Linked DNA regions of Streptomyces noursei ATCC 11455. The protein of the gene in region 1 interacts with the protein of each later gene in a pairwise test. Links are inferred from orthologs where the notes say so. Each region holds a gene or a part of one and is shown in the gene's direction. Other genes may lie near its edges. The genes, in order: SNOUR_RS26285 and ligA.

Region 1 (14,788 bases):
CCTGGTGGACAACGAGACCACCCACAAGGGCACCACCCTCCTCCTGCCCAACAGCCTCATCGTCACCAAGGACGACGGCACCACCACGACGCTCGGCAAGTCCGTCAAGGACGACGGTACCGACGCGACCCGGGAGGCCCTCAACACCCTCCTGGGCGCCGACCTGAAGGCCAGCTGGCGGCTGGACACGCCCTATCTGGAGAACCTCGTCGAGACGGTCGGCGGGATCACCGTCGACACCGACACCTCCGTCCCCGGTGGCAAGAAGGACGACGCCCCGGCGGTCAAACAGGGCGCCGGCCAGCTCCTCAACGGGCAGGCGGCCGTCGCCTACGCCACCTATCAGGGCCCGGGGGACACCCAGACCAAGCAGCTGGAGCGGTTCGGGCAGGTCATGCAGGCCACCCTGAAGAAGGTCTCCAGCGACGCGGACGGCGCCACCGCCACCGTGAAGGCGCTGCTCCAGATCCTCGACCCGCCGCTCACCGAGGCCCAGCTCGGCACCTCGCTGGCACAGCGGGCCGAGCTGGCGAAGACCGACAAGTACAACACCCAGGTGCTGCCGGTGCAGGCCGACGGGACGATCGGCCAGAGCACCGCGGCAGGCGTCGTGAAGGACATCCTGGGCGGCACGGTCAAGAAGACCGACCCGGGCGCGACCCCCAGGGTCGCGGTCCGCAACGGCACCGGCGACAAGGCCGCCACCGGCAAGGCCCAGGTCGCGCTGCTCAACGGCGGCTACACCTTCGTCGACGGCGGCAGCGGTGGCACCGCGACCGCCTCCCAGGTGACGTACGCGGACGCCCCGCAGCGGGCCAAGGCCGCCGAGGTCGCCAAGACGCTGGGTCTGCCGGCGAGCGCCGTCCAGCAGGGGAAGGTCGCCGCCAACGCCGACATCGCGGTGGTCCTGGGTCAGGACTACAAGGGCTGACCGGGCCGCGGACCGTGGGTCTGACCAGGCAGGATGCCGGTACCTCCCGGTGGGGTGGAAATCCCCGCCGGGAGTGTCGGTGGTCCGTGAGACCCTTGAGGGGTACCTGACCGCCGATCCGGCCGCCCAGGACTGCCGGTGCGCCACTGCTGTGCCGCGCGTCCTGCGTCCCGGCCGGAGCGGCCCCCCCCGACCCGGAAAGCCGCTTGTGACCGCCACGGACCGCTCCATCGAGCTCATCAACGCCGCCGCCCTGGCGGCGGCCGACAAGCTCGCGCACGACATCATCGCGTACGACGTCAGCGACGTCCTCTCGATCACCGACGCCTTCCTGCTGGCCTCCGCGCCCAGCGACCGCCAGGTCAAGGCGATCGTCGACGAGATCGAGGAACGCCTCAACAAGGACCTCGGCGCCAAGCCGGTCCGGCGCGAGGGCGACCGCGAGGCCCGCTGGGTGCTCCTCGACTACGTCGACATCGTCGTCCACGTCCAGCACAGCGAGGAGCGGGTGTTCTACGCCCTGGAGCGCCTGTGGAAGGACTGCCCGGAGATCGACCTCCCCGAGGAGGCCAAGGCCACCCGCGGCAAGGCAGCGGAGCACGCCCGGACCACCGGAGGCGACGCGGACGGAGACCTGCGCTGAACGGCAGCAAAGGTGGTCGGGGCCGCCGTGTCGTCCTGTGGCGGCACGGCCAGACGGCCTGGAATCTTGAGCGCCGCTTCCAGGGCTCGACCGACATCGAGCTGACCGAGACCGGTCTCGCCCAGGCCCGCCGGGCCGCCCGTCTACTGGCCGCGCTGCGGCCGGACGCCATCATCGCGTCCGACCTGCGCCGGGCCATGGCGACGGCGGCCGAGCTGGCCGCTCTGACGCGACTGGACGTCTCCCACGACGCCGCACTGCGGGAGACCTATGCGGGCGCCTGGCAGGGCCTGACGCACGACGAGATCCTCGCCCGGTACGGCGAGGAGTACACCGCGTGGAAGCGCGGTGAGCCGGTGCGCCGCGGTGGCGGCGAACTGGAGACCGAGGTCGCCGACCGGGCCGCCCCGGTCGTCCTGCACCACGCCGACAAGCTGCCCGACGACGGCACACTGGTCGTCGTCAGCCACGGCGGCACCATCCGCACCACCATCGGGCGGCTGCTCGGCCTGGAGGCCCACCACTGGGAGGGCCTGGGCGGTCTGTCGAACTGCTGCTGGTCCGTGCTGGGCGAGGGCGCACGCGGCTGGCGACTGCTGGAGCACAACGCCGGCACCCTGCCGGAGCCGGTGCTCGGCGACGACGACTGAGCCCCCGGAGCGGGGGCGCCCGGACCGGATTTCACATCTGGGCAGGTCGCAGGCTAAAGTTCATCTTGTTCGCGGCGCCGCCGGGGGAAACCCCGGAGGAACGGAACAAGACCCGGGGCTATAGCTCAGTTGGTAGAGCGCCTGCATGGCATGCAGGAGGTCAGGAGTTCAATTCTCCTTAGCTCCACAACCCGGAAGATCCCCACCTCCTCAAGAGGTGGGGATCTTTGCGTTGCGGCCGGATGCGATGCCGCGGCCCGGTCGCACCGGCGCGCGGCCTGACGTCACGCCGGAAGTCCCCCACCGTCTACGGGGCTGTGGGGTACGTCACCCTACGGGGGTGCACGGCTCTTCGCGCCTGGTCCCGCCGCCCTCCCGCCTCCGCCGCCCCCGCCTTCGCCCACGCTGCCGTCCCGGCTCCGCGCGGTCCTCGGAGGCGGGCCGTGGACGGGCGGGCAGTCGAGGAGCCGCCGGCCGCTCGCGGGCGCGCATACTCCGCGCCGGCCCGCACCGGCCGGGAGATCGGGGGGCTCCGCGGCGGGCCCGTCGACGTGCGGTGCCGCCCGTGGGCGCCGCGGAGTTGGGCTGCCGGCATCGGGAACTCCCCGTCATGGCCACGGGGCGGGCCGCGACATGGGGCCTCGCGAACAGCCACCACAAGGGCGTCGTGGACGGGGTCGGGCTGCGGGCGGGCGCGGGTGGGGAGGGCGCCGCGGGGGAGGCGTGGGGGAGGCGTGGGCGTGCCCGGACTGGTGCTGTCGGTCGGGAGGTTGGGGCCGTGGGTGGTCCCGTCGGCAAGCTCGCCTTTCGGGATGTTCTTCCCCGATCGTCGGGCGGCGGAGGACGCGGGCGGGGTGTCAAGAGTGCCGCGGGGGAGTGTTCTCGCGCCGGCCGGCGCGGCGGCGCCCGGTGGGGTGGCCGGGCTGCTCCGTGGGCGGACCTGACCTGGTGGTCGGTCCGTGGCAGAATCGGACGGCGCCGCCAGGGGAGGAGAGATCGCGATGCCCACGTGCATCCATGGGGAGGTCGACGACCTGCTCGGCCCGCCCGCCGCGTGCGCAACCGGGGGCGTGGCTTTCCAGTGCCCTTCGTGCGGTTCCTCCCATGTCGCACAGGTGCTGGGCGACAACGGCGGTGTTTCCTTCGTCTGTACGGCCTGCGGCCACAGTTGGAGCTGATGGATGGGCGCCCACAGCAGGAAGTGCGACTGGTGCGGCAGCGGCACGCCGATCGTCCGCGACATGGAACCGGTCAACGCCGACTACCAGTACTGGTGCGAGGAATGCGCGCGCGCCCTGGTCATAAAGGGCGACCCCATCGAGACCTACCGCGAGCTCGAGGGGGAGCCGATCTACGGCCGGCTGCTCGACGAGCACTGCACGCTGAAACGGTTCTATTCCTTCGCCACGGCCTGAGTTGGGGGTCCCCGGGTGAGACCGGGGCGGTCCCGAATCTCGCCAAGCGGTCATCTTTCGAGCCGTGTTGGGCGATTGCGAGCACTTTCGATCGTTTCCGGTAACCCGGAACTCCCGCGGAACGGCGGGGCGTTCACGCCTCGGAACCGCTGCCGGAACGGCCGACGGCGGGACCGCGACAGCACGCCGGAGGCGGCGGCGCGACGGGGGCGGACATGACGGCGGTCGGCGGCGCACGAGCGACGACGGTGACGATCACGGGGACGACGACGAGGACGACCACGGGCGGCGCGGCCCGGAGGGATCGGGCGGGGACCCTGACCCATCGGGCAGACCCTAGGTCGTGGACGCGGAGTCCGGCGCGGGCGCGGATATCGCGGTGGCCCCGGCCGGTCGACGGAGCCGGGCCGCGGTCAGTGCCAGCAGCGTGAGCCCGGCCAGCGGATAGACCGCGGAGAGCAGCATCTGCCCGGCGTTCTGGTGCAGTTCCTCGTGCTGGTGCCAGCGGTGTGGCACCCACCACAGTGCGAACGAGCAGAACAGCAGCCCCACCACCCCGGTCACCGCCCACCAGCGGCGGGCCGCGGCCCCGGGGCGCCGCAGCGCCTCGGAGCCCAGCAGGATCAGCATCGGGACGCTCCACACCCAGTGGTGCGACCAGGAGATCGGGCTGATCAGCAGGGCGGTGGCCGCGCAGGTCAGGGTCGCCCAGGCGCGCTCGCCGCGCAGCAGTGCCGCGGCGGCCAGCGCCAGCCCGGCGGCGGTCGCCACGGTGGCCAGGACGAGCCAGGCGGTGCCGGGGTCGTGGGTGTGCAGCAGGCGGGCCAGGACGCCGCGGAGCGACTGGTTCGCGGTGATCTCCACCTCGCCGACCCGGTCGGCGGCGAACACGATCTCGGTCCAGAAGCGATGCGAGTCGCGCGGTAGCACGATCGCGGAGAGGAGGGCGGTGGCGCCGAATGTGCCGGTGGCGACGGCGGCCTGCCGGAGCCAGGGGTTCCAGGCGGCGCGCCAGCCGGCGCCGGAGCGCAGCCGTCGGATGGCGTGGACCGCGCCCGCCAGCGCGAGGAAGACGGCGAACAGCGCCGGGGTCAGCTTGATGCCGGCCGCGATGCCGATGCCGATACCAGCCCAGCGGTTGGTGTCCCGACGGGTCAGGTCCCACAGCACCAGCACGGCGAGCAGCAGGTTGATCTGGCCGTAGCGCAGCGTCGTCCAGACCGGCTCGCACCACACCAGCAGGGCGGAGAGCGCCAGTGTCGCGGCGAGCGGGGGCATCCGCCGGGGCCGGCCGACCAGGCGGAGGGACAGGTGGACGACGGCGACGAGCAGGACGAGGTTCCCGGCCGTGGCCAGGGTGCGCATCACCGGGACGCCGAAGAAGGTGAGCGGGACGAACAGCAGCGCGGCGAAGGGGGGATAGGTGTTGGGCAGCCGTGCGGAGGTGGCCACCATGTCGTAGAGGTCCTTGCCGGCGCGGGCGGTCTCGCCCTCGGCGCGGTAGACCATCAGGTCCACCATCGAGACGTGCGCCAGCCGCTGTGCGATCCAGAAGGCGGTGAAGGACACCAGGCAGGCCAGCGCCGCCGCGCACACCGGGTGGCGGCGGATCACGCCCGCGCCGGGGCGTGGGCCGCGAGGCTCGGTGGGCCGGTGTGGATCCAGCGCGGTCACGGCGTACGGCTCCCCAGGGACGAATCGGGCACGGCCTGCCGACAGTACCTCGGGCCCCGCCGGAGGGCCCGAGGGGGCGCCGCGGCCCGAAGGGCCTCGTCCAGGGGTGGTGGTCGGGCGACGGGAGGGCGATTTGGCAGAAGGCCGGGGGGTCCGTGTAATGTAGGCGATGCCGCAGCGGGGAGCCGGAAGGAAACCGCAGCGGAGACAAGACCTGGGGCTATAGCTCAGTTGGTAGAGCGCCTGCATGGCATGCAGGAGGTCAGGAGTTCAATTCTCCTTAGCTCCACAGAAGACAGAGTGGGCCGTCCGTCAAGGGCGGCCCACTCTGTTGTGCGTTCCGGGGCGGCGGGTTCGCGGTGCGCAGATCTTCCTGGGTTGCCCTGATATTCGGTCAACAGCCTGTCTGATGTGGCCAGTTGAGTGCTCTCTTCGTGACTGGTTCTGTCCGTTCCTTGTGGTTCCTTGGGCTCTTCTTGGTGATCGCATGACCCTGACATGAACGGTTCACCGAAAGAGTGGCGAATCGCGTGAGCGTCACATCCGACGCATTCACCGCTGATGAGGTGTCGCGCACCGGCGCACCGGCGCGGCGTCACCCCGCAGCGCACCGCATCGCCACAGCAGGGGGTTACATGAGAGCAAGCCGCACCAGATCACTGCGCGCCCGCGCGGGTCTGGCCTGGGCAGCGGCGCTGCCGCTGGTCGCCGGAGCGCTCGCGCTCGGTGCACCGGCCGCCGACGCCGCGGGCCACGACGGGGGTCGGCACGCACTGCAGGGCACCAAGCCGCGATGGGCCACCGAGCAGGCCGACCAGGGCTCCACCGCCGGTTCCACCGCGGTCAACGCCCGGGTCTACCTGGCCGGCCGGGACGCCAAGGGCCTCGCGGACTACGCCAAGGCCGTCGCCGACCCGCACTCCGCCGCGTACGGGAAGTACCTGAGCCCGGCCCAGGTGGGTGCCCGCTACGGTGCCACCCAGGACCAGATAGCCAGGGTGACCGCCTGGCTGAAGAAGTCCGGCCTGACGGTCACCGGCACCACCGACCGCTACGTCACGGTCACCGGCGAGGCGGCAGCCGCCGAGCGGGCCTTCGCCACCGACCTGCACAACTACCGCAAGAACGGCCACACCTACCACGCGCCGTCGGCCACCGCCTCCGCGCCCGCGTCCGTCTCCGACGCGGTCCTGACGGTCACCGGCCTGGACAACGCGCCCCGGCTGGCCCGGCACCACTCCGCCGAACTGCCGCCGCCGTCCCCCGTCTTCCGCAACTCCGGGCCGTTCTCCACGTACTACGGGTCGCGGACCAACGAGAGCCTGCCGTCGGCCTACGGGGGCAAGGCGCCGTACGCGATCAAGGGCTACACCGGCAAGCAGCTGCGCGCCGCCTACGGGGCGAAGAAGTGGACCGGCAAGGGCGTCACCGTCGCGATCACCGACGCCTACGCCTCGCCGACCATCGCCAAGGACGCGGACACCTACGCCGCCCGTAACGGCGACCCCCGCTACCGCAAGGGTCAGCTCTCGCAGGTCCTGCCGAAGGGCTACACGCACATCGACGACTGCAAGGCGGCCGGCTGGTACGGCGAGGAGACCCTCGACGTCGAGGCCGTCCACGCGGTCGCCCCCGACGCGGGCATCGTCTACGTCGGCGCCGCCTCCTGCAACGACGACGACCTGATGGACTCGCTCGGCAAGGTCGTCGACGGGCACCTGGCCGACATCGTCTCCAACTCCTGGGGCGACGTCGAGGCCAACGAGACCCCGGACGTGGCCGCCGCCTACGACCAGCTCTTCCAGCGCGGCGCGGTCGAGGGCATCGGCTTCTACTTCTCCTCCGGCGACAACGGTGACGAGGTCGCCAACACCGGCACCAAGCAGGTCGACACCCCCGCGAACTCCGCTTGGGTGACCGCGGTCGGCGGCACCTCCCTGGCCGTCGGCAAGGGCAACGGCTACCTGTGGGAGACCGGCTGGGGCACCCAGAAGGCGGTGCTCTCCAAGGACGGCAACGACTGGACCGACTTCCCCGGCGCCTTCAACGGTGGCGCGGGCGGCGGCACCAGCAAGGCCGTCGCGCAGCCCTTCTACCAGCGCGGGGTCGTCCCGGACGCGCTGGCCAAGGCCAACGGCGGCAACGCCATGCGCACCGTTCCGGACATTTCGGCGGTCGCCGACCCCAACACCGGCTTCCTGGTCGGCCAGACCCAGACGCTGCCCAACGGCAAGCTCGGCTACGACGAGTACCGCATCGGCGGCACCTCGCTGGCCGCGCCGGTGATCGCGGGCGTCCAGGCGCTGGCCCAGCAGGCCCGGCACGGCGTCGCCATCGGCTTCGCCAACCCGGCCATCTACCAGCGCTACGGCACCGCCGCCTACCACGACGTGACCGACCACCCGCTGGGTGCCGGCCGCGACCTGGCGGTCGTCCGGGTCGACTTCGCCAACGGCGTCGACGCGGCCAAGGGCACCATCACCTCGCTGCGCAGCCTCGGCAAGGACAGCTCCCTGCAGGCCACCGTCGGCTATGACGACGTCACCGGCGTCGGCAGCCCGGGTGCCGGATACGTGAGCTCCTACCGTCCCTGACGCAGGGGCCCCGCCCCGCTCCTCCGCCACCCCGTGACCCTATGGGCGCGTCGGCGGGGGACGGGGAAAACGGGGCAGGGCCCGCGCCCGGGGCGAATCCCGGGCGCGGGCCCTGTGTGCCCTGCGGTACTCTGGCGCCATGTGTGCCGTACGCCTTCTGCTTAGCGGGCCGCGCTGATCAGTCCCGACCGGGCCCTTCGCTGTGGTCGCCCGGGTCGGCATCGGCGCGGCTTCCCCTCCTGAGTGAGGGGCATTTTTGTTTCCGCAGAAACCGTGTCCGCAGCAGCCGCAGGCAGAGACGATCGATGGAGCTTTGAGGACGATGAGCGAGACGACTACCGCTGCTGAGGTGGCAGCGCCGCACCGCTATACGGCCGCGCTGGCCGCTGACATCGAGGCACGCTGGCAGGACTTCTGGGAGGCGGAGGGGACCTACGAGGCCCCGAACCCGAACGGGGACCTGGGCGGCGACCCCGCGGCGGTTGCCCGCCCCAAGAAGTTCGTCATGGACATGTTCCCCTACCCCTCGGGTGCGGGACTGCACGTCGGCCACCCCCTGGGCTTCATCGCCACCGACGTCTACGCCCGCTACCACCGCATGACGGGCCACAACGTCCTGCACACCCTGGGCTTCGACGCCTTCGGCCTGCCCGCCGAGCAGTACGCCGTGCAGACCGGCACCCACCCGCGGGTCTCCACCGAGGCCAACATCGTCAACATGCGGCGCCAGCTGCGCCGCCTGGGCCTGGGCCACGACCAGCGCCGCTCGATCGAGACGATCGACCCGGCGTACTACAAGTGGACCCAGTGGATCTTCCTGCAGATCTTCAACTCCTGGTACGACCCGGAGGCCGACAAGGCGCGGCCGATCGACACCCTGGTCGCCCAGTTCGAGGCCGGCGCCCGGCCCACCCCCGACGGCCGGCCCTGGGCCGAGCTGTCCGGCACCGAGCGGGCCGACGTCCTGGGCGAGTACCGCCTGGCGTACGCCTCGGACGCCCCGGTCAACTGGTGCCCCGGACTGGGCACGGTGCTGGCCAACGAGGAGGTCACCGCCGAGGGCCGTTCCGAGCGCGGCAACTACCCGGTCTTCAAGGCCAAGCTGCGCCAGTGGAACATGCGCATCACGGCCTACGCGGACCGCCTGCTGCGCGACCTGGACGCGCTGGACTGGCCCGAGGCCATCAAGCTGCAGCAGCGCAACTGGATCGGCCGCTCCGAGGGCGCCCGCGTCGACTTCCCGGTGAGCGACTCCGACCGGATCACGGTCTTCACCACCCGCCAGGACACCCTGTTCGGCGCGACCTACATGGTCCTGGCCCCCGAGCACCCACTGATCGCCGGCTCCGACAACGGCACCGGCTCGATCGTTCCCGACGCCTGGCCCGAGGGCACCCACGACGTGTGGACCGGCGGCCACGCCACCCCCGCCGAGGCCGTCGCCGCCTACCGCAAGCAGGCCGCCGCCAAGTCGGACGTCGAGCGGCAGGCCGAGGCCAAGGACAAGACCGGCGTCTTCACCGGCGTGCACGCCACCAACCCGGTCAGCGGCGAGCGGATCCCGGTCTTCATCGCCGACTACGTCCTGATGGGCTACGGCACCGGCGCGATCATGGCGGTCCCGGCCCACGACACCCGCGACTTCGCCTTCGCCCGCGCCTTCGAGCTGCCCATGCGCTGCGTCGTCGAGCCGAGCGACGGCCGCGGCACCGACACCACCACCTGGGACGACGCGTTCGCCTCGTACGAAGCGAAGCTGGTCAACTCGGCCGACGACACCATCTCGCTGGACGGCCTGGGCGTCACCGAGGCCAAGGCGAAGATCACCGAGTGGCTGACCGCCAACGGCATCGGCGAGGGCACCGTCAACTACCGGCTGCGCGACTGGCTGTTCAGCCGTCAGCGCTACTGGGGCGAGCCGTTCCCGATCGTCTACGACGAGGACGGTGTGGCGCACTCGCTGCCCGAGTCGATGCTGCCGCTGGAGCTGCCCGAGGTCGACGACTACTCGCCGCGCACCTTCGACCCGGACGACGCCGACACCCAGCCCGAGACCCCGCTGTCCCGTAATGAGGACTGGGTCAACGTCGAGCTGGACCTGGGCGACGGCCGCGGGGTGCGGCGCTACCGGCGCGAGACCAACACCATGCCCAACTGGGCCGGTTCGTGCTGGTACGAGCTGCGCTACCTGGACCCGAACAACGGCGACGCGCTGGTCGACCCCACCGTCGAGCAGTACTGGATGGGCCCGCGCGAGGGCCAGCCGCACGGTGGCGTCGACCTGTACGTGGGCGGCGCCGAGCACGCGGTGCTGCACCTGCTGTACGCCCGCTTCTGGTCCAAGGTGCTGCACGACCTGGGGCACGTCTCCTCCGCCGAGCCGTTCCACAAGCTGTACAACCAGGGCATGATCCAGGCGTACGTCTACCGGGACACCCGCGGCATCGCCGTCCCGGCGGCGGAGGTCGAGGAGCACGACGGCGGCGTCTTCTACTACGAGGGCGGCAAGGTCTCCCGGCTGCTGGGCAAGATGGGCAAGTCCCTGAAGAACGCCGTCACGCCGGACGAGATCTGCGTCGAGTACGGCGCGGACACCCTGCGCCTGTACGAGATGGCGATGGGCCCGCTGGACGTCTCCCGGCCCTGGGACACCCGGGCCGTCGTCGGCCAGTACCGCCTGCTGCAGCGGCTGTGGCGCAACGTGGTGGACGAGGCGACCGGCGAGGTCACCGTCGTCGACGCCGAGCCGGACGAGGCCACCCTGCGGGCGCTGCACAAGGCGATCGACGGTGTCACCCAGGACATGGCGAACCTGCGCTTCAACACCGCCATCGCCAAGATCACCGAGCTGAACAACCACCTGACCAAGGCCGGCGGCGCCGTTTCGCGGACCGTCGCGGAGCAGCTGGTGCTGCTGATCGCCCCGCTGGCACCGCACATCGCCGAGGAGCTGTGGCGCAGGCTGGGCCACACCGACACGATCGTCCACGCGGACTTCCCGGTGGCCGATCCCGCCTACGTCGTGGACGAGGCGGTGACCTGTGTCGTCCAGATCAAGGGCAAGGTCAAGGCCCGCCTGGAGGTCGCGCCGTCGATCTCCGACGCGGACCTGGAGGCGGCCGCGCTGGCCGAGCCGGCGGTGGTCGCGGCGCTGGGCGGCGCGGGCGTCCGGAAGGTGATCGTCCGGGCACCGAAGCTGGTGAACATCGTCCCGGCGTGATCAGGCAGCACCCGGCCGGTCGGGTGAGGGGTGCCCCGCGCAGCCCCCACCCGGTCGCGGCCCTGACCGCAGGAACGCACTGCAGTCGCCTCTGAACTGGCCTTCTGCGGGCCGGAGCGGTGGACGGGAGCGGTGTCCCGCGCGCGTATAGGTGGTTTCCCCTACGGGCAGGTTGGGGGTTCGTTTGGAACCCCTGGCCTGCCCGACGCGTTTACCGTGGAGGTACGGGCGCCGGCACAGAACCGGCGCCGCCGACACCTCAGGGGAGTGCCCATGGAAGCCGCGGTCGCCATCTTCGGGTTGCTCTTCGTGCTGTTCGTCGTCGCCGGGGTGTTCCTCACGGTCAGGGCGGTCCAGGCAGCCAAGCGCGGGGTCGACCGCAAGGTCGCCCAGGCCCGACGGACGGTCGAGGACACCACCCTGCGGGCCCGGCAGTTCACCCAGCCCGGAGTCGTCGGCGAACTGGCCCAACTGCGGCTCTCGCTGCGCACGTCCATGCGGGCCACCCAGGAGGTCCTGCGGTCCGGCTCCGCCGACGACGCCTCGCTCGACGAGGCGGTCCGGCTCTTCGAACGCCTCAGCGCGCACGGCCGGGAGCTGGACGACGACCTCCGCCGCCTAGAGAGCGAACCCAGCAAGGCCAGCATCGCGGACCGCCTCCCCGAGCTCCGGGAGCGGCTGGAGCGGATCACGCACTCCGCCGAGTCGCTGCGCTGGGCCGCCCGCGACCGGGCCCGCAAGTTCGCCGAAGACGATCTGGCCGCCCTGAGCGACCAGATCGACGTGGAGGCGGGGGCCTTGCGGCACTGGACGGACGCCCCGGTGGACCGGGAGCACGAGCGGGAGCAGACGGGGGCGCCGGGCGCGGGCGGGGCACCTGGGGCCGGTCCGGGCGCGGGCGGGAAGGGGCATGCCCGGGGCCCGGTGGAGGACGAGGCGCCTGCGATCACCGCCCAGGATCCCCGCACCCGGCCGACGTATCCGTGGGAGAAGAGCCCGCGACGGGAGCCGTCCCGTTGGGGGAAGGGCGGCGGTGGCGGGACAGCAGGGTAGGCGCTGGTTCGCCTTCCCCCGTGTGGCGCGGGACCTCAAGCCCCCCGGGCTGTGGCATCCCCGGTCCCCGCGCAGCGCCCATGCGATCAGCCAACTGCTGTGCGATCATTCCGTTTCGACTCTTTCCCCTTCCCGACAGGCCGTGACCTGGGCGGACTTGGCAGAGCCTTGGTACAACCTGGAAAATCTTGGGGAGGGGCCCGCACTGTCGGGCGCCTGCGTCCCCGACTAACCTCCCAGTCATGTCCCGCCATGTCGCGATCGTCACCGATTCCACGGCCTACCTGCCGCGGGCGGCTGTCGCACGCCACCACATCACGGCCGTACCGCTGACCGTCGTCCTGGGGGACCAGGCCCTGGAAGAGGGCACCGAGATCTCCGCGAGATCGGTCGCCCAGGCGCTCCAGAAGCGCCGGCCCGTGACCACCTCGCGGCCGAGCCCCGCCGTGTTCGCGGACACCTATCGGGCCATCGCGGAGGCCGGGGCGAGCGGCATCGTTTCCCTCCACCTCTCGTCGGAGTTCTCCGGCACCTACGACGCGGCGGTGCTGGCGGCCAAGAAGGCCCCGGTACCGGTACGGGTCGTGGACACCGGGATGGTGGCGATGGCCCTTGGGTTCTGCGCCCTCGCCGCCGCGGAGGCGGTGGAGGCCGGCGGGGACGTGGACGACGCGGTGGCCGCCGCGGAGAAGCGCGCCTCGGGCACCGCCGCCTACTTCTACGTCGACACCCTCGACTATCTGCGGCGCGGTGGCCGGATCGGCGCCGCGCAGGCGCTGCTCGGCTCCGCGCTCGCGGTCAAGCCGATCCTTCAACTCGACGACGGGCGCATCGAACTGCTGGAGAAGGTCCGTACGGCCTCCAAGGCCATCGCGCGCCTGGAGGAGATCGCCGCGGAGCGGGCGGGGGACGGCCAGGTCGACATCGCGGTCCACCACCTCGCGGCGGCGGAGCGGGCGGACGCACTGGCCGAACGCCTCCGGGAACGGGTGCCGGGGCTGAACGAGCTGCACGTCAGCGAGGTCGGTGCGGTGATCGGCGCACACACCGGGCCGGGGCTGCTGGGGGTCGTGGTCTCGCCGCGATGAACTGCGATGAGCCACGGTGATCTGCGATGAGCCGTGGTGCGGCAGGTGGCGGCCGTGGGGTCGGCACCTGCCCGACCTCTGTGTGACGGCTGTTGCGGTGGTGACGACGCCGGGTTCCGGATGCCCGTGCGGGTGACGGAGTTATCCACAACTCCCCGGATATCCACGGGATGTGACGCAGATCGGCGGGATCCGCGCGAGGTGCCTACCGTCGAGGGCTATGAGCACTTATCGAACGGCTTCCTTGCCGGATACGACGTCAGTAGCGGTGTCCGTTTCCGCGCCGGAGCCACCGGCCGGACCATCCCGCCCGCCCGCTGCGCCCCCTGCGCCCCCTGCTTCCTCGACCTCCGCTGTGCCGACCGCGCGCTGGGGGCGGCGAGAACGGGACCGCGTGCGGGAGTGGAAACGCGAACGGACGCGGGCCCGAGCCGCGGCGATCTTCGGCGCCGATCAGGTGGGGCACGGGGCCGAGGCGGCACGGGGCGGCGGTACGGGGAGCGGCCGCGGTAGGGAGGACGGGAGCGCCGAGGGACGTACGGGTCCGGGAGCGAGAGGGCTCGGTGGTGGTCGCCGTCCGCCCGACGCGGGGGCGAAACCGTCGTACGGGCACCGTGCGCCGCCGTCCCGGGAGCACGACCCGCCGGGCGCCCGCCGGCAGGAACGCTGGTGGTCGGCGGTGCATGAACGGCTGCCGCTCTGGGTGCAGTTACGGTGCGGCACGACCCCGAAGGCGCTGGGCGCGCTGGCCCTGGTGCTCGTGGTGGCCGTGGGCTTCGCGGTCCAGCACTTCTGGGCGGGGCGCCCGGAGCCGGTGCGTGCGCCGGGTGTCGAGCGTACGGTTCCGGCGCCGGGCCCCGGAGCCCGCTCGCCGGCTCCGCCGTGGTCGTCGGCGCACTCCTCGTCCAGCGGCCCGGCGACGGGTGGGCCACCGGGCGGGGCGGGCCGGATGCTGGTCGTGGATGTCGCGGGGAAGGTCCACCGACCCGGGGTGCACCGGTTGCCGGCGGGCTCCCGGGTGATGGATGCGCTGCAGGCCGCGGGCGGGGTGTTGCGCGGGGCGGATCTCCGGGGGCTGAATCGGGCGCGGCTGCTGACCGACGGCGAACAGATCCTGGTCGCTGCGGAGGGCGCCGGCGCGGGCGGCCAGCCCGGGGCCGGTGGTGCGACGGGTGGCGGAAGCGGTGCCGGGAGCGGGACGCCTGGGCTGACGGGTGGGCCGCTGAGCCTCAGTTCGGCGACGGAGCAGCAGCTCGATGCCCTGCCCGGAGTGGGGCCCGTCCTGGCCCGCCACATCATCGAATTCCGCACCCGGCACGGCGGGTTCACCTCGGTGGACCAGCTCCGACAGGTGGCCGGCATCGGTGAGCGCCGCCTTGCCGACCTGCGCCCCTTGGTGACGCCATGACGTCGACTCCGGAGGACGAGAACCCTGCCGGTGGGGCCGTGACCTCGGCGGACGCCGGGGCGTCGACGGGGCGCGTCGGGGCCGGTGGCCGGGAAGGAACGCCGGGCGGTGC
Region 2 (14,280 bases), 2.9 Mb from region 1 along the record:
GAGCACGCCCTCATCGGAATCAGTGCGGGCAACAGTTATTTCAGCCAGAAGAACACCGTCATGCTGCTGCAATGGGCCGGGCAGCGTTTCGAGCGCACCGATGTCGTCTATGTCGACACCCACATCGACGAGATGCTGATCGCCGACGGCCGCAGCGCGCAGGAGGCCGAGCGGTCGGTCAAACGCACGCTCAAGGATCTGCGGCGCAGACTCCGGCGCTCGCTGGAGAGCGTGGGCGACCACGCCGAGCGGTTCCGTGTCCGGTCCCTGTCCGAGCTCCAGGAGACCCCTGAGTACCGGGCCGTACGCGAGCGCACCGACCGGGCCTTCGAGGAGGACGCCGAATTCGCCACCGCCTGCGAGGACATGGTGCGGGCCGTGGTGATGAACCGGCCCGGTGACGGCGTCGGCATCTCCGCGGAACACCTGCGGGCCGGTCTGAACTACGTGCTGGCCGAGGCCCCGCTCTTCGCGGACTCGCCCGGAGTCTTCTCCGTCCCCTCCTCGGTGCTCTGCTACCACATCGACACCCCGATCACGGCGTTCCTGTCCCGGCGCGAGACCGGTTTCCGGGCGGCCGAGGGACAGGCGTACGTCGTCGTCAGGCCCCAGGAGCTGGCCGACGCGGCCTAGTTGGGGGCGTCCGCGGGCGGACCTGCCTCCCCACCCGCTCCCGGTGCCGGCGCCGGGCATGACAAATGTCATGGGGAGGACAGGACACTTGCTCATGGTGCGGAACGGGGCCCCTCGGCGAAGCTGAAGACGTAGGAAGACAGCACACGTCGCACGCCGGGGGACCCGTCATGACTCAAGCCGCCACCGTCACCGCCACCACGAGCCAGGGCAGGGCACTCCTGCGGAGCCTGACGCCGCTGTTCGTGGACGCCGCGATCCCGCTCGGCTCGTACTTCCTCCTCGCCGAGGGCTTCGGCATGAGCACGGTCGCCGCGCTGGCCTGGAGCAGCGTGGTCCCGGCGCTGCGCACGATCTGGGGCCTGGTCCGGGAGCGGACGGTCAACGGCCTCGCGCTGCTGATCCTCGTCGTCAACGTGGTGGGGCTGGCGACGAGCACCCTGACCGGCGATGCCCGGCTGATGATGGCCAAGGACAGCGGCGTCAGCAGCGTCGTCGGGATCGCGATCCTGCTCTCGGTGCGCGGCCGGCGCCCGCTGATGACCGCCGGACTCCGGCCCTGGGTGACCAAGGGAAGCCCGGAGGGGAACGCCGCATGGGACCGGCTGTGGGCGCGCAGCGCGCGGTTCCGGCAACTGGAGCGGCGATTCTCGACGGTCTGGGGGAGCGCCCTGCTGATCGAGTGCGTGGTCAAGGTCGTCGGTGCGTACGTCCTGCCGGTGCACACCATGGTGTGGCTGGGCACGGTGCTGACGGTGGTGGCGATCCTGCTGGCCATGGTGGTCGCGGGCGGCGGCAGCGCCGAGCCGATGGAGCGGATGGTCAAGGCCGAGGTCGGGGCCGCCGGCGAGGCCGCCACGGCGGGGAACGCCGAGCCGGCGCCGGCCGCCGCGGCCTGAGACCGCGCGGCGGGGGAGTTGGGGAAATCGCGTACAGGATTGGCGCGTCGAGCACCCCCGCCCTCGATAGGGCGGGCCCCCGGCGCATATGGTCGGCGATGCGACGGGACATCGGAGCCCCGCGTCGACGGTTCAACGGCGATCCGGACGGCACGCGGCTTTCGTCGGCCACGAAGGGAACGGAAGTCATGTCGACTGTTCACACTGGGGTCACGCAGAGCGGTCTCACCGCCGAGCTGGCCTCCCTGCACGCCGAGCTCGTCCGTCGGAATCCCGGTGAAGCGGAGTTCCACCAGGCGGCCCTGGAGGTCCTCGAAACGCTGGCACCGGTGCTCACCGCCCGGCCGGAGTTCGCCGACGCCAAGGTCCTGGAGCGGATCGTCGAGCCGGAGCGGCAGATCATGTTCCGCGTGCCCTGGCAGGACGACTCCGGCACGATCCGGGTCAACCGCGGCTTCCGGGTGGAGTTCAACAGCGCGCTCGGCCCCTACAAGGGCGGCCTGCGGTTCCACGCGTCCGTCAACCTCGGCATCGTGAAGTTCCTCGGCTTCGAGCAGATCTTCAAGAACGCCCTGACCGGGCTGAACATCGGCGGCGGCAAGGGCGGCAGCGACTTCGACCCGCACGGCAGGTCGGACGCCGAGGTGATGCGCTTCTGCCAGTCCTTCATGACCGAGCTGCACCGTCACCTGGGCGAGCACACCGACGTGCCGGCTGGCGACATCGGCGTCGGCGGCCGGGAGATCGGCTACCTCTTCGGCCAGTACCGGCGGATCACCAACCGCTGGGAGGCCGGCGTCCTGACCGGCAAGGGCCTGGCGTGGGGCGGCTCCAAGGCCCGTACGGAGGCCACCGGTTACGGCAATGTGCTGTTCACCGAGGAGATGCTCAAGCAGCGCGGCGAGGAGCTGGACGGCCAGCAGGTGGTGGTCTCCGGGTCCGGCAACGTCGCCATCTACACCATCGAGAAGGCCCAGGCGCTCGGCGCCAACGTCCTGACCGTCTCGGACTCCGGCGGCTACGTCGTCGACGAGAAGGGCATCGACCTGGCGCTGCTCAAGCAGGTCAAGGAGGTCGAGCGCGGCCGGGTCGGCGACTACGCCCAGCGGCGCGGCAGTTCGGCGAAGTACGTCGCCGGCGGGAGCGTGTGGGACGTCGCCTGTGACGTGGCGCTGCCGTCGGCCACCCAGAACGAGCTCGACGCGGACGCCGCCCGGATCCTGGTCCGCAACGGCGTCAAGGCGGTCTCCGAGGGCGCCAACATGCCCACCACGCCGGAGGCGGTGGCGCTGCTGAAGGAGGCCGGCGTGGCCTTCGGCCCGGGCAAGGCCGCCAACGCCGGCGGGGTCGCGACCAGCGCGCTGGAGATGCGGCAGAACTCCGCCCGCGAGGCGTGGGCGTTCGAGCGCACGGAGGGCGAACTCGCCGCCATCATGCGGGGGATCCACGACACCTGCCACCAGACCGCCGAGCGCTTCGGGCGGCCCGGTGACTACGTGGCGGGCGCCAACATCGCCGGCTTCGAGCGGGTCGCGGACGCGATGCTGGACCAGGGCCTGATCTAGACGCCCCGCCGGGCCCGGCCGCGGAACCGCTCCGCGGCCGGGCCCGGTGTCCTTCCCCGCGCCCCGTGGGGCGGTCGCCGCGTGCCCGTAGGCTGAACGGCATGAATATCTGCGTCTTCTGTTCCGCCGCCGACCTCGACGACCGTTATGTGGTGCCCGCCCGCGAATTCGCCGAATCGATCGGTCGGGGTGGACATGCCCTGGTCTGGGGCGGTTCGGACACCGGGCTGATGAAGGTCATGGCGGACGGCGTCCAGGAGGTCGGCGGGAAACTGCTCGGGGTCTCCGTGGAGTTCCTGGCGGACAAGGCGCGGGCCAACGCGGACGAGATGGTCGTCACCAAGGACCTCGCCGAGCGCAAGGCGCAGCTGCTGGCGCGGGCCGACGCCATCGTCGTCATGGTGGGCGGCACCGGCACGCTGGACGAGGCGACCGAGATCCTGGAGCTGCGCAAGCACGGGATGCACGGCAAGCCGGTGGTGCTGCTGAACACCGCCGGTTTCTACGACGGGCTCAAGGCCCAGTTCGAGCGGATGGAGGCGGAGGGCTTCCTGCCCGTTCCCCTCTCCGAGCTGGTGTTCTTCGCCGAGGACGGCGCGGCCGCGCTGGCCCACCTGGAAGCGCTGGCGGGCGCCGCGGGCTGACCCGCCCATGGGGGCACGCCGTAGGATCGCCCCCATGGGTACGCACTTGATCACGGGCGCCGGATCGGGCATCGGAGCGGCGGTCGCACGGCGGCTCGCCGAGCGCGGTGAGGAGCTGTGGCTGCTGGCGCGCGACGTCGGCCGAGCCAAGGAGTTGGCGGAGCGGTTCCCCGGGGCGCACACCCTCGTCGGTGACCTCGCCACCCCCGAGAAGCTCGACTGGGCGCTCGGGCACCAACGGCTGCCGGAGCGGCTCGACTCGATCCAGCACATCGCGGGCGTCATCGAGCTGGGTGCGGTCGGCGACCTGCCGGCCAAGGCGTGGCAGCGGCAGCTGGCGGTCAACCTCGTCGCGCCCGCCGAGATCACCCGGCTGCTGCTGCCGCTGGTCCGGATCGCCAAGGGCGACGTGGTCTTCGTCAACTCCGGTGCCGGGCTCACCGCGAACCCCAACTGGGGCGGGTACGCCGCGAGCAAGCACGGCCTGAAGGCGCTGGCCGACGCGCTGCGCGCGGAGGAGCACGACAACGGCGTCCGGGTCACCTCGATCTACCCGGGGCGCACCGCCACGCCCATGCAGGAGAGCACCCACCGCCAGGAGGGCAAGGCGTACGACGCGTCCCGGTGGATCGACCCGGAGTCGGTGGCCACGGCCATCCTCACCGCGATCGACCTGCCGCGGGACGCGGAGATCAAGGACCTGGTGGTCCGGCCGGGCCGCTGACCGGACCCGGCCCCGGGGCTCCCGGGGCCGCCCGGTGGTCCGCCCGCCCTCGCCCCCGTGCACCGCGCGGGGGCGACGTACGCTTCAGGGGTGACCACGTCAAGGGCGACCACCGAAGCGAAGACCACCGCCGCGGCCGGGTGCGGGTTCCGGGAGATCAGGGGGCTGGTCACCGAGCTGAGCCGCCGCCTGGACGCCCACCAGCGCAGCCGGATCGCGGAGCTGGACCTGACGCCGACGCAGGCGAAGGCGCTGGAGGAGCTGGGCGAGCCCAAGACCGCGCGGGAGTTGGCCGCGGTGCTGTGCTGCGAGCCGCCGAACGTCACCTACGTCATCTCCAAGCTGGAGAAGCAGGGGATGGTGGTCCGCCGCCCGCACCCCGCGGACGGGCGCGCCAAGCAACTGGTGCTGACCGAGGCCGGTCGGGAGCTGCGGCTGGACCTGCTGCGGCGGATGGGCACGGAGTCCCCGCTGGACCACCTCTCCCACGAGGAGCGCGCCGCGCTCCGCGACGAACTCCTCAGAGCGCTGGGCCGGGTCGCGGACTAGCGCCCGACCGCCGTCGCGCCGAAGGCCCCCGGGCATCGCTCCGGGGGCCTTCGGCGTTTCTTGGTATCGCTTCGATAAAGTTATAGCTGTAACCATCGCGCAGGACGGATAGATACAGCTATAACTAAATCCATGATCACTGAGAACGCGGCGCCGCGTGCGACGGCGAGCACCCCCACCCGTCCCGCACCCGCCGGCGGAGCCACCCAACTCGTCGTCCTGGCCCTGGGGTTCGTGATGGCGAGCCTGGACACCGGCATCATGAACGTCGCCGCGCACGACCTCCGGGCCCGGCTCGGACTGACCATGTCCGGCCTCACCTGGGTCGTCGACGGCTACGTCCTCGCCTTCGCCGCGCTGCTGCTGCTCGCCGGCTCGCTCGCCAAGCGGTTCGGCGCCCGGCGGATCTACCTCGTCGGGCTGGCCGTCTTCACCGCCGCGTCCCTGCTGGGCGCCGCGGCGCCGGGCGGCGGCGCCCTGGTGGCGGCCCGCTTCGCCCAGGGGGCGGGCGCCGCGCTCTTCATGCCCAGTTCGCTGTCGCTGCTGATGAACGCCTTCCCGGAGCCGGCCCGCCGGGCGAAGGTGCTCGGCATCTGGTCCGCGATCGTCTCCACCTCCGTCGGCCTGGCACCGACCGTCGGCGGCCTGCTCGTCGGCACCCTCGGCTGGCGCAGCATCTTCCTGGTCAACCTCCCCATCGGGATCGCCGGACTGCTGCTCACCCGCCGGGTGATCGCCGCGGTCCCGGGCACCGGCGCCCCGCTCGGCGGCACCGGCCACGTCCTCGGCCTGCTCGCCCTCGGCTCGCTCAGCTACGCCCTCATCGAGGGGCCCGCCGCCGGCTGGGCCGCCCCCGGCGTCCTGGCCGCGTTCGCGGTGACCGTGCTCGCCGCCGCCGGGTTCGTGGTCCGGGAACGCACCGCCCGCACCCCGGTCCTGCCCGTCACCCTCTTCGCCGACAGCCGCTTCTCCGCCGCCAACGTGGTCGGCTTCCTCTTCAACTTCGCCTTCTACGGGGCGCTGTTCGTCCTCGGGCTCTTCCTCCAGACGGGCCGCGGCGCCGACGCGGTGACCGCGGGTCTGCAGATGCTCCCGGCCGTCCTCGTCATCCCGATCGGCAACGTGCTCTACACGCGGATCGCGCCGCGCACCGGCAACCGGGCCGCGCTCGCTGTCTCCCTGGCCCTCTCCGCCGCCGGCTACCTCCTGCTCTTCCTGGTCCTCTCGCCGACCCTGCCGTACGGGGTGATCGCGGTGGTGCTGGCCGTCACCAACATCGGCAGCGGGATCAGCTCCCCGGCGATGACCGGCGTCCTGATGGAGGCCGCGGGCCGCGAGCACGCCGACATCGGCAGCGCGACCCTCAACGCCAACCGCCAGGTCGGTTCGCTGGTCGGCATCGCCGGCATGGGCGCGATTCTGACCGGCGCGGGCGACGCCTACCAGGGCACCGGATACGCCTTCGCGCTGACCGCGGTGGCCCTGGCGGCCGCGGCGGTGGTCGGCTGGCTGGGCGTCCGCGGCCGGCGCTGACCCGGGTGCGGCGTTCGCGCCGGGCGTACGGAGGTGGGCCGGGCGGGGCTGGGGCGGCCCGCCCGGCCCACCGCCGCATACCCTTCCGGGGTGAGCGAGAACACCAGGCACAAGTGGGCCGCGGGCGCGGCGACCGGCATCGGGTCGATGCCGGGCGGCGACGCGCGCGAAGCAGCGAAGACCGTCACCGGATCGCTGGAGGACTTCCCCCATCTGCCCGAGCTCCCGGCCCGGGGGCCCGGCGCCGACATGATCGGCCGCACTCTGGGCCTGCTCGTCGAGCTCTACGCCCATGTGGAGCCCAGCGGCTGGCGGATCAGCGACCGGCCCGGCCGCGACACCCGCCGGGCCCGCTCCTGGCTCGGCGAGGACCTCGACGCCCTGGAGGAGTTCACCCAGGGATACGAGGGACCGCTGAAGGTCTCCGCGGTCGGCCCGTGGACCCTGGCCGCCGCACTGGAGATGCGCAACGGCGAGGCGGCGCTCGGCGACCCCGGGGCCTGCCGGGACCTCACCGAGTCGCTCGCCGAGGGACTCCGCGGCCATCTCGCCGAGGTCCGACGGCGGGTACCGGGCGCCGAACTCGTCCTCCAGCTCGACGAGCCGTCGCTGACCGCGGTGCTCCAGGGGCGGGTGCGGACCGCGAGCGGCTACCGCACCCACCGGGCCGTGGACCGCGCGGTCGTCGAGGGCGCGCTGCGCGACCTGGTCGGGGCGGCGGACGGCGCACCGGTCGTGGTCCATTCCTGCGCGCCCGAGGTGCCGTTCGCACTGCTGCGGCGGGCCGGCGCGACCGGCATCTCGTTCGATGCCGCGCTGCTCACCGAGCGTGAGGACGAGGTGCTCGGCGAGGCGGTGGAGGGCGGTACCGCGCTGTTCGCGGGCGTGGTGCCGGGCGTGGACGGTCGATTGTCAGACCCTGCCGGTAGCGTCATGGGTGTCCGGACGCTGTGGCGCAGGCTGGGGCTGGCACCTGGACTTCTCGCGGAGTCCGTGGTGGTCACCCCGTCGTGCGGTCTGGCGGGCGCCTCGCCCGCCTACGCCCGCGCGGCGCTCGCCCACTGCGTCCGGGCGGCGAGGTCACTCGCAGACAACCCTGAGTGACCGCCCTCAAGGACACGGGAGGACAAGACGGTGGCTGGCGAACAGCACGCGGCGGCATCCGAGGTGCCCGCCGCGGCACGGGAGAAGCACGCGCGGCTCGCTGAGCAGATCGAGGAGCACCGCTTCCGGTACTACGTGAAGGACGCCCCGGTCGTCAGCGACGCGGAGTTCGACAAGCTGCTGCGCGCCCTGGAGGCCCTGGAGGAGACCCATCCCGAGCTGCGCACCCCGGACTCCCCGACCCAGAAGGTCGCCGGGTCGTACGCCACGGAGTTCACCGAGGTCGCGCACCGCGAGCGGATGCTCTCGTTGGACAACGCCTTCGACGACGAGGAGCTGTCGGCCTGGGCCGAGCGGATCGCCACCGAACTGGGCGGCGACGCCAGGGGCGCCGGCTACCACTTCCTGTGCGAGCTGAAGGTCGACGGCCTCGCGGTCAACCTCACCTACGAGCACGGCCGCCTCACCCGCGCCGCCACCCGGGGCGACGGCCGCACCGGCGAGGACATCACGCCCAACGTCCGCACCATCGCCGAGATCCCGCACCGCCTCCAGGGCGACCGGGTCCCCGAGCTGGTCGAGATCCGCGGGGAGGTCTACTTCCCGATGGAGAAGTTCCTGGAGCTCAACGAGCGCCTGGTGGCCGACGGCAAGCCGCCGTTCGCCAACCCCCGCAACGCCGCGGCGGGTTCGCTGCGCCAGAAGGACCCCAAGGTCACCGCCACCCGCCCGCTGCACATGGTGGTGCACGGCCTCGGTGCCCGCGACGGCCTGGAGATCGACCGCCTCTCCGAGGCGTACGACCTGCTCAAGGAGTGGGGCCTGCCCACCGCCACGCACAACCGCGTGGTGGACTCCCTCGCCGCGGTACGGGAGTTCATCGCCCACTACGGCGACCCCGAGACCCGCAGCACGGCCGTCGAGCACGAGATCGACGGCGTCGTGGTCAAGCTCGACGAGATCCGGCTCCAGGGCCGGCTGGGCGCCACCTCGCGGGCGCCGCGCTGGGCGATCGCCTGGAAGTACCCGCCGGAGGAGGTCAACACCAAGCTGGTGGACATCCGCGTCGGCGTCGGCCGCACCGGACGGGTCACGCCGTACGCGGTCGTCGAGCCGGTCACCGTCGCCGGTTCCGAGGTGGAGTTCGCCACCCTGCACAACCAGGACGTGGTCAAGGCCAAGGGCGTCCTGATCGGCGACACCATCGTCATCCGCAAGGCGGGCGACGTCATTCCGGAGATCCTCGGCCCGGTCGTCGACCTGCGGGACGGCGCCGAGCGGGAGTTCGTGATGCCCGCCGAGTGCCCCGAGTGCGGCTCGGCGCTCCAGCCCGCCAAGGAAGGCGACATCGACCTGCGGTGCCCCAACGCCCGGTCCTGCCCCGCCCAGATCCGTGAGCGGCTGTTCTACCTCGCCGGCCGCAAGTGCCTGGACATCGAGAACTTCGGCTATGTCGCCGCCACCGCCCTCAGTCAGCCGCTGGAGCCCGCCGAGCCGCCGCTGATGGACGAGGGCGGTCTGTTCGACCTCTCCGTCGAGCAGTTGCTGCCCATCAAGTCCCATGTCCTCGACCCGGACACCGGCCTGCCCAAGCGCGACCCGAAGACCGGCGAGGAGAAGGTCGTCACCTTCTTCGCCAACCAGAAGGGCGAGCCGAAGAAGAACACCCTGGCCATGTTGGAGAACATCCAGGCGGCCAAGGAGCGCCCGCTGGCCCGGATCCTCACCGGGCTGTCGATCCGTCACGTGGGCCCGGTGGCGGCGCAGGCGCTGGCCCGGGAGTTCCGCTCGATCGACCGGATCCAGGAGGCGAGCGAGGAGGAACTGGCGGCCGTGGAGGGCGTCGGCGGCACCATCGCCGCCTCGCTCAAGCAGTGGTTCGCCGTGGACTGGCACCAGGAGATCATCGAGCGCTGGCGGGCCGCGGGCGTCCGTATGGAGGAGGAGCAGTCGGGTGAAACGGGCCCGCGTCCCCTGGAAGGCGTCACCGTCGTGGTAACGGGCACACTTCAGTCACACACCAGAGATGGCGCGAAAGAAGCGCTACAGGCTCTTGGTGCGAAGGTGACCGGATCCGTTTCCAAGAAGACCGGATTCGTAGTGGTGGGCGACAACCCCGGTTCGAAGTACGACAAAGCCATGCAGTTGAAGGTCCCCGTGTTGGACGATGACGGCTTCGCTGTGCTGCTGGAGCAGGGTCCCGAGGCGGCACGAGCGGTAGCTGTCACTCCGCCTGAGGAGGAGTGAGGTGTCACCCCATCGGCGCATACCAGATTGATCTGGGAGGCCGGGTCGCATTCGGGCAACCGCTGCGGATCGCTGCCCGCAGTGGCCTTCCGCGTCCTACTGTTGACGTGTGCGCCTGCCGTGGCGCGGGCACAGCCGGCTGTGAGAGGGATCGGAATGAAACCGACCGACAGCGCCGCTCCGGCGTCGCGGCTCCGCCGGCTTGTGGTGCCCGCGTTGCCCGCGGCCCTCGTCATGGCGGCGTGCGTGGTGCTCGCCGCCGGTGTGCTCCACTCGCTCGGCGACGGCGAGCCGTTGTTCCCCGCCGGAGCCATCGGCTGGTCGCTGGCGGTCCTGACCGGCGTCATCGTCGGCCACCTGGTCGCCCTCGGCCGGGACCGGTGGTGGGGCGGCACCGGTTCCGGGGCGGCCCTCGCCCTCGCCGTGCTCCTGCTCTACGGCTGGGTGCCGGCCATCCTGGTCAGCCTCTCCGTCGTGGTCCTGGTCGGCGCCGCCCGACGGCAGCGCTGGCGACAGGCCGTCGTCCACGGGGCAGTTGACCTCCTCGGCATCGGCGCCGCGGCGCTCGGCCTGGTCGTCTGCGGGGTGCAGCCCAGCGTCCGCCGGCCCTGGACGCCCGATGCCTGGGACCTCTCCGTCCTGCCCGAGGTCCTCGTGATGGCGGGGAGCTATCTCCTCGTCAGCCGGGGACTGCTGTGGTTCAGCCGGCTGCCGCTCGGCGGCGGTCTGCCCGCCATCGCCCGCCCGGCGGTGGTGCGGCAGGCCCTGGTCGGCATCGCCCTGGTCGGCATCTCCCCGCTGATCGCGGTGTGCGCGGTGGGCGCCCCGCTGCTGCTGCCGCTGTTCGCGGTCCCGCTGATCGCGCTGGACTCCACCCTGTGGATAGCCAGGGCCCGTGCCGAGGAGCAGCTGCGCGACCCGCTCACCGGCCTGCCCAACCGCCAGTGGTTGCTGGAGCGCACCTGGACGGCCCTGGACGAGGCCGAGCGGGCCGGCACCCGTGCCGCCCTCGTCCTCATCGACCTCGACCGCTTCCGCTCCGTCAACGACACCCTCGGGCACCTCGCCGGCGACCGCCTGCTGCTCCAGATCGCCGACCGGCTGCGGCACGCCCTCCCGCGCGGCGCCGAGGCCGCCCGGCTCGGCGGCGACGAGTTCGCCGTCCTGCTGCCCGCCACCGACTCCCTCACCAGCTCCCAGCGGGTCGCCCGCAACCTCGTCGCGGCCCTCAGCTCCCCGCTGGACCTCGACGGACTGACCCTCGTGCTCGAAGCCAGCGCGGGGGTCGCGGTCTTCCCCGAGCACGCGCTGGACGCCGAAGGGCTGCTGCGCCGCGCCGACGTGGCGATGTATCAGGCCAAGCGGGACCGCAGCGGTGTCGAGCTCTACGAGGCCAAGCGGGACGGCAACACCCCCGACCGGCTCGGCCTGCTGGGCGATCTGCGGCGCGCCCTGGACGCCGGCGACGTGGAGCTGCACTACCAGCCCAAGGTCCGCTTCGACGGCCATGTCTCCGGACTGGAGGCGCTGGTCCGCTGGGTCCACCCGGACCGCGGCCGGGTCCCTCCGGACGAGTTCATCGCCATCGCCGAGTCCTCCGGCCTGATGCCCCGGCTCACCGAGTACGTCCTGGAGACCGCGCTCGCCCAGGTGGCGCGTTGGCGCGCGATGGGCCTGGAGGTGCCGGTCGCGGTGAACGTCTCACCGCGCGACGTGCACTCCCCGGGCTTCGCCGGCGCGGTCGCCGCCCGGCTCGCCCGACATCGCGTCCCACCGGGCGCCCTCCAGTTGGAGATAACCGAACACGTCCTCCTGGAGGACCCGCAGCGGGCCGCCGACACCCTGGCCGGGCTCACCGCGCACGGCGTGAAGATGTCCCTGGACGACTTCGGCACCGGCTACAGCTCCCTGGTCCACCTGCGACGCCTGCCGGTCAGCGAGCTCAAGATCGACCGTTCCTTCGTGGCCCGGCTGGCCGTCGACACCGAGGACGCCGAGATCGTCCGCTGCACCCTCGACCTGGCCCACTCGCTGGGCCTGCTGGTCGTCGCCGAGGGCGTCGAGGACGACGAGACCTGGGAGCGGCTGCGCGACCTGGGCTGTGACGCCGTCCAGGGCTGGCTGGTGGCCGCCGCGATGCCACCGGACGAGACCACGGCCTGGTTGCGGGCCCGTGGTGAGCACGGCTGGCGCCGTGCGTCGGAGACGTCCGCCCTCACGGCGGAGAAGGCAGCCGAGCGCCCTTCGGGACAGGTCCTGAACTGACCCGGCCACCGGCCGTCCCAACTCCCCGCTCCGACACCACCGCACAAGCCCAGGTCCCGACCCAGGACCCGAAACCAGATCCTGACCCGGAACCAGACCCGAAACCGGACCCGGAGCCGAAACCAGCCCCGGACCCGGACCCGGACGAGCCCGCGCCGGACGCCCCCGTACCGGGCCTGCCGGCGCCGCGGGAACCGCGCGCGCCCGGCTCCAGAGCAAACGATCCGCCAGCCGGTGCCCCGGGCGAGGCGGAGCCGCCGGACGCCCCCCGGCCCCCGGCGGCGGACGGCGGCTGACCGCCCCCGCCACGGGGCCGTCGGGCGGTCCGGCCGGACCGCCCGACGGCCCCGCGAAACGCTCCGTTGCAGCGGTCCGGCGAAAGCGTTTCGCGGCGGCGTTCCCCTACGCCATAGGATTGGGCCGGAATACTCCTGCGGAGAATTCGCCTAGAAATCTCCTTCCGGAACACTCCGCCCAGAACACTCCACCGAAAACACCAGAGGATCGCTGCATGCCTGGCATCACGCGCGAGGAGGTCGCCCACCTCGCCCGGCTGGCACGTCTGGAGCTGAAGGACGAAGAGCTCGACCACTTCGCCGGACAGCTCGACGACATCATTGGCGCGGTCGCCCGCGTCTCCGAGGTCGCCGGTCAAGACGTTCCGCCGACCTCCCACCCGCTGCCGCTGACCAATGTCATGCGGTCGGACGAGGTCCGTCCGTCGCTCACCCCCGAGCAGGCGCTCTCCGGCGCCCCCGCTCAGGAGCAGCAGCGTTTCAAGGTGCCGCAGATCCTGGGGGAGGAGTGATCATGGCAGACCTGATCAAGCTCACCGCCGCAGAGATCGCGGCGAAGATCGCCGCCGGCGAGCTCACCGCCGTCGAGGTGACCGAGGCCCACCTGGCCCGCATCGAGGCCGTCGACGAGAAGGTGCACGCCTTCCTGCACGTGGACCGCGAGGGCGCGCTGGCCCAGGCCCGCGCCATCGACGAGAAGCGGGCCCGCGGCGAGAAGCTCGGCCCGCTGGCCGGTGTCCCGCTCGCACTGAAGGACATCTTCACCACCCAGGACATGCCGACCACCGTCGGCTCGAAGATCCTCGAAGGGTGGATGGCGCCCTACGACGCCACGCTGACCAAGAAGCTCAAGGCCGCCGACGTCGTCATCCTCGGCAAGACCAACATGGACGAGTTCGCCATGGGGTCGTCGACGGAGAACAGCGCCTACGGGCCGACCGGCAACCCCTGGGACCTCACCAAGATCCCCGGCGGCTCCGGCGGCGGTTCCTCCGCCGCCCTCGCCTCCTTCCAGGCCCCGCTGGCCATCGGCACGGACACCGGCGGGTCGATCCGTCAGCCCGCCGCCGTCACCGGCACCGTCGGCGTCAAGCCCACCTACGGCGGGGTCTCCCGCTACGGCATGGTGGCCTTCTCCAGCTCCCTGGACCAGGGCGGCCCGTGCGCCCGCACGGTGCTGGACGCGGCGCTGCTCCACGAGGCCATCGCCGGCCACGACCCGCTGGACTCCACCTCCATCGACGCCCCGGTCCCGCCGGTCGTCGAGGCGGCCCGCAACGGCAGCGTGGACGGGATGCGGGTCGGCGTCGTCAAGCAGTTCCGCGGCGAGGGCTACCAGCCCGGCGTGCTCCAGCGCTTCGACGAGACGGTCGCGCTGCTCACGGAGCTGGGCGCCGAGGTCGTCGAGCTGGACTGCCCGTCCTTCGACCTGGCACTGGCCGCGTACTACCTGATCGCGCCCTCCGAGTGCTCCTCCAACCTCGCCCGCTTCGACGCCATGCGCTACGGCCTGCGGGTCGGCGACGACGGCACGAAGTCCGCCGAGGAGGTCACCGCGCTGACCCGCGAAGCCGGCTTCGGCCCCGAGGTCAAGCGCCGCATCATGCTCGGCACGTACGCGCTCAGCTCCGGCTACTACGACGCGTACTACGGCAGCGCACAGAAGGTCCGCACGCTGATCACCCGCGACTTCGAGCGGGCCTTCGAGCAGGTCGACGTGATCATCTCGCCGACCACGCCGACCACCGCGTTCCCGATCGGCGAGCGCACCGACGACCCGATGGCGATGTACCTCGCCGACGTGTGCACCATCCCCGCCAA

The links.
Region 2: the proteins of SNOUR_RS26285 (region 1) and ligA interact in binary tests that used the Escherichia coli proteins (3 or more experiments, as listed by UniProt). The link is inferred for Streptomyces noursei ATCC 11455 from one-to-one orthologs.

Annotation. Positions count from the first base shown.
Region 1 is NZ_CP011533.1:6,194,998-6,209,785, forward strand. The notes cover bases 7,861-11,327. They hold SNOUR_RS26285 (leucine--tRNA ligase), read left to right. Parts: upstream 7,861-8,229; coding sequence 8,230-11,127; downstream 11,128-11,327. Other genes in these bases: SNOUR_RS26280 (S53 family peptidase), read left to right, coding at 7,861-7,907. Outside these bases: SNOUR_RS26245 (LCP family protein), read left to right, coding at 1-931; rsfS (ribosome silencing factor), read left to right, coding at 1,140-1,574; SNOUR_RS26255 (histidine phosphatase family protein), read left to right, coding at 1,571-2,224; SNOUR_RS26265 (hypothetical protein), read left to right, coding at 3,406-3,639; SNOUR_RS26270 (glycosyltransferase 87 family protein), read right to left, coding at 3,976-5,313; more of SNOUR_RS26280, read left to right, coding at 5,949-7,860; SNOUR_RS26290 (hypothetical protein), read left to right, coding at 11,401-12,180; SNOUR_RS26295 (DegV family protein), read left to right, coding at 12,423-13,268; SNOUR_RS48485 (ComEA family DNA-binding protein), read left to right, coding at 13,948-14,676; SNOUR_RS26305 (ComEC/Rec2 family competence protein), read left to right, coding at 14,673-14,788.
Region 2 is NZ_CP011533.1:3,254,591-3,268,870, reverse strand. Bases 7,331-10,289 are described here. They hold ligA (NAD-dependent DNA ligase LigA), read left to right. Parts: upstream 7,331-7,681; coding sequence 7,682-9,898; downstream 9,899-10,289. Other genes in these bases: SNOUR_RS13455 (putative bifunctional diguanylate cyclase/phosphodiesterase), read left to right, coding at 10,055-10,289; SNOUR_RS13465 (methionine synthase), read left to right, coding at 7,331-7,651. Also shown: SNOUR_RS13500 (tRNA-dependent cyclodipeptide synthase), read left to right, coding at 1-633; SNOUR_RS13495 (VC0807 family protein), read left to right, coding at 804-1,532; gdhA (NADP-specific glutamate dehydrogenase), read left to right, coding at 1,721-3,097; SNOUR_RS13485 (LOG family protein), read left to right, coding at 3,199-3,741; SNOUR_RS13480 (SDR family oxidoreductase), read left to right, coding at 3,776-4,465; SNOUR_RS13475 (MarR family winged helix-turn-helix transcriptional regulator), read left to right, coding at 4,556-5,014; SNOUR_RS13470 (MFS transporter), read left to right, coding at 5,147-6,547; more of SNOUR_RS13465, read left to right, coding at 6,638-7,330; more of SNOUR_RS13455, read left to right, coding at 10,290-12,163; Asp-tRNA(Asn)/Glu-tRNA(Gln) amidotransferase subunit GatC, read left to right, coding at 12,675-12,971; Asp-tRNA(Asn)/Glu-tRNA(Gln) amidotransferase subunit GatA, read left to right, coding at 12,974-14,280. UniProt on the Escherichia coli protein: DNA ligase that catalyzes the formation of phosphodiester linkages between 5'-phosphoryl and 3'-hydroxyl groups in double-stranded DNA using NAD as a coenzyme and as the energy source for the reaction.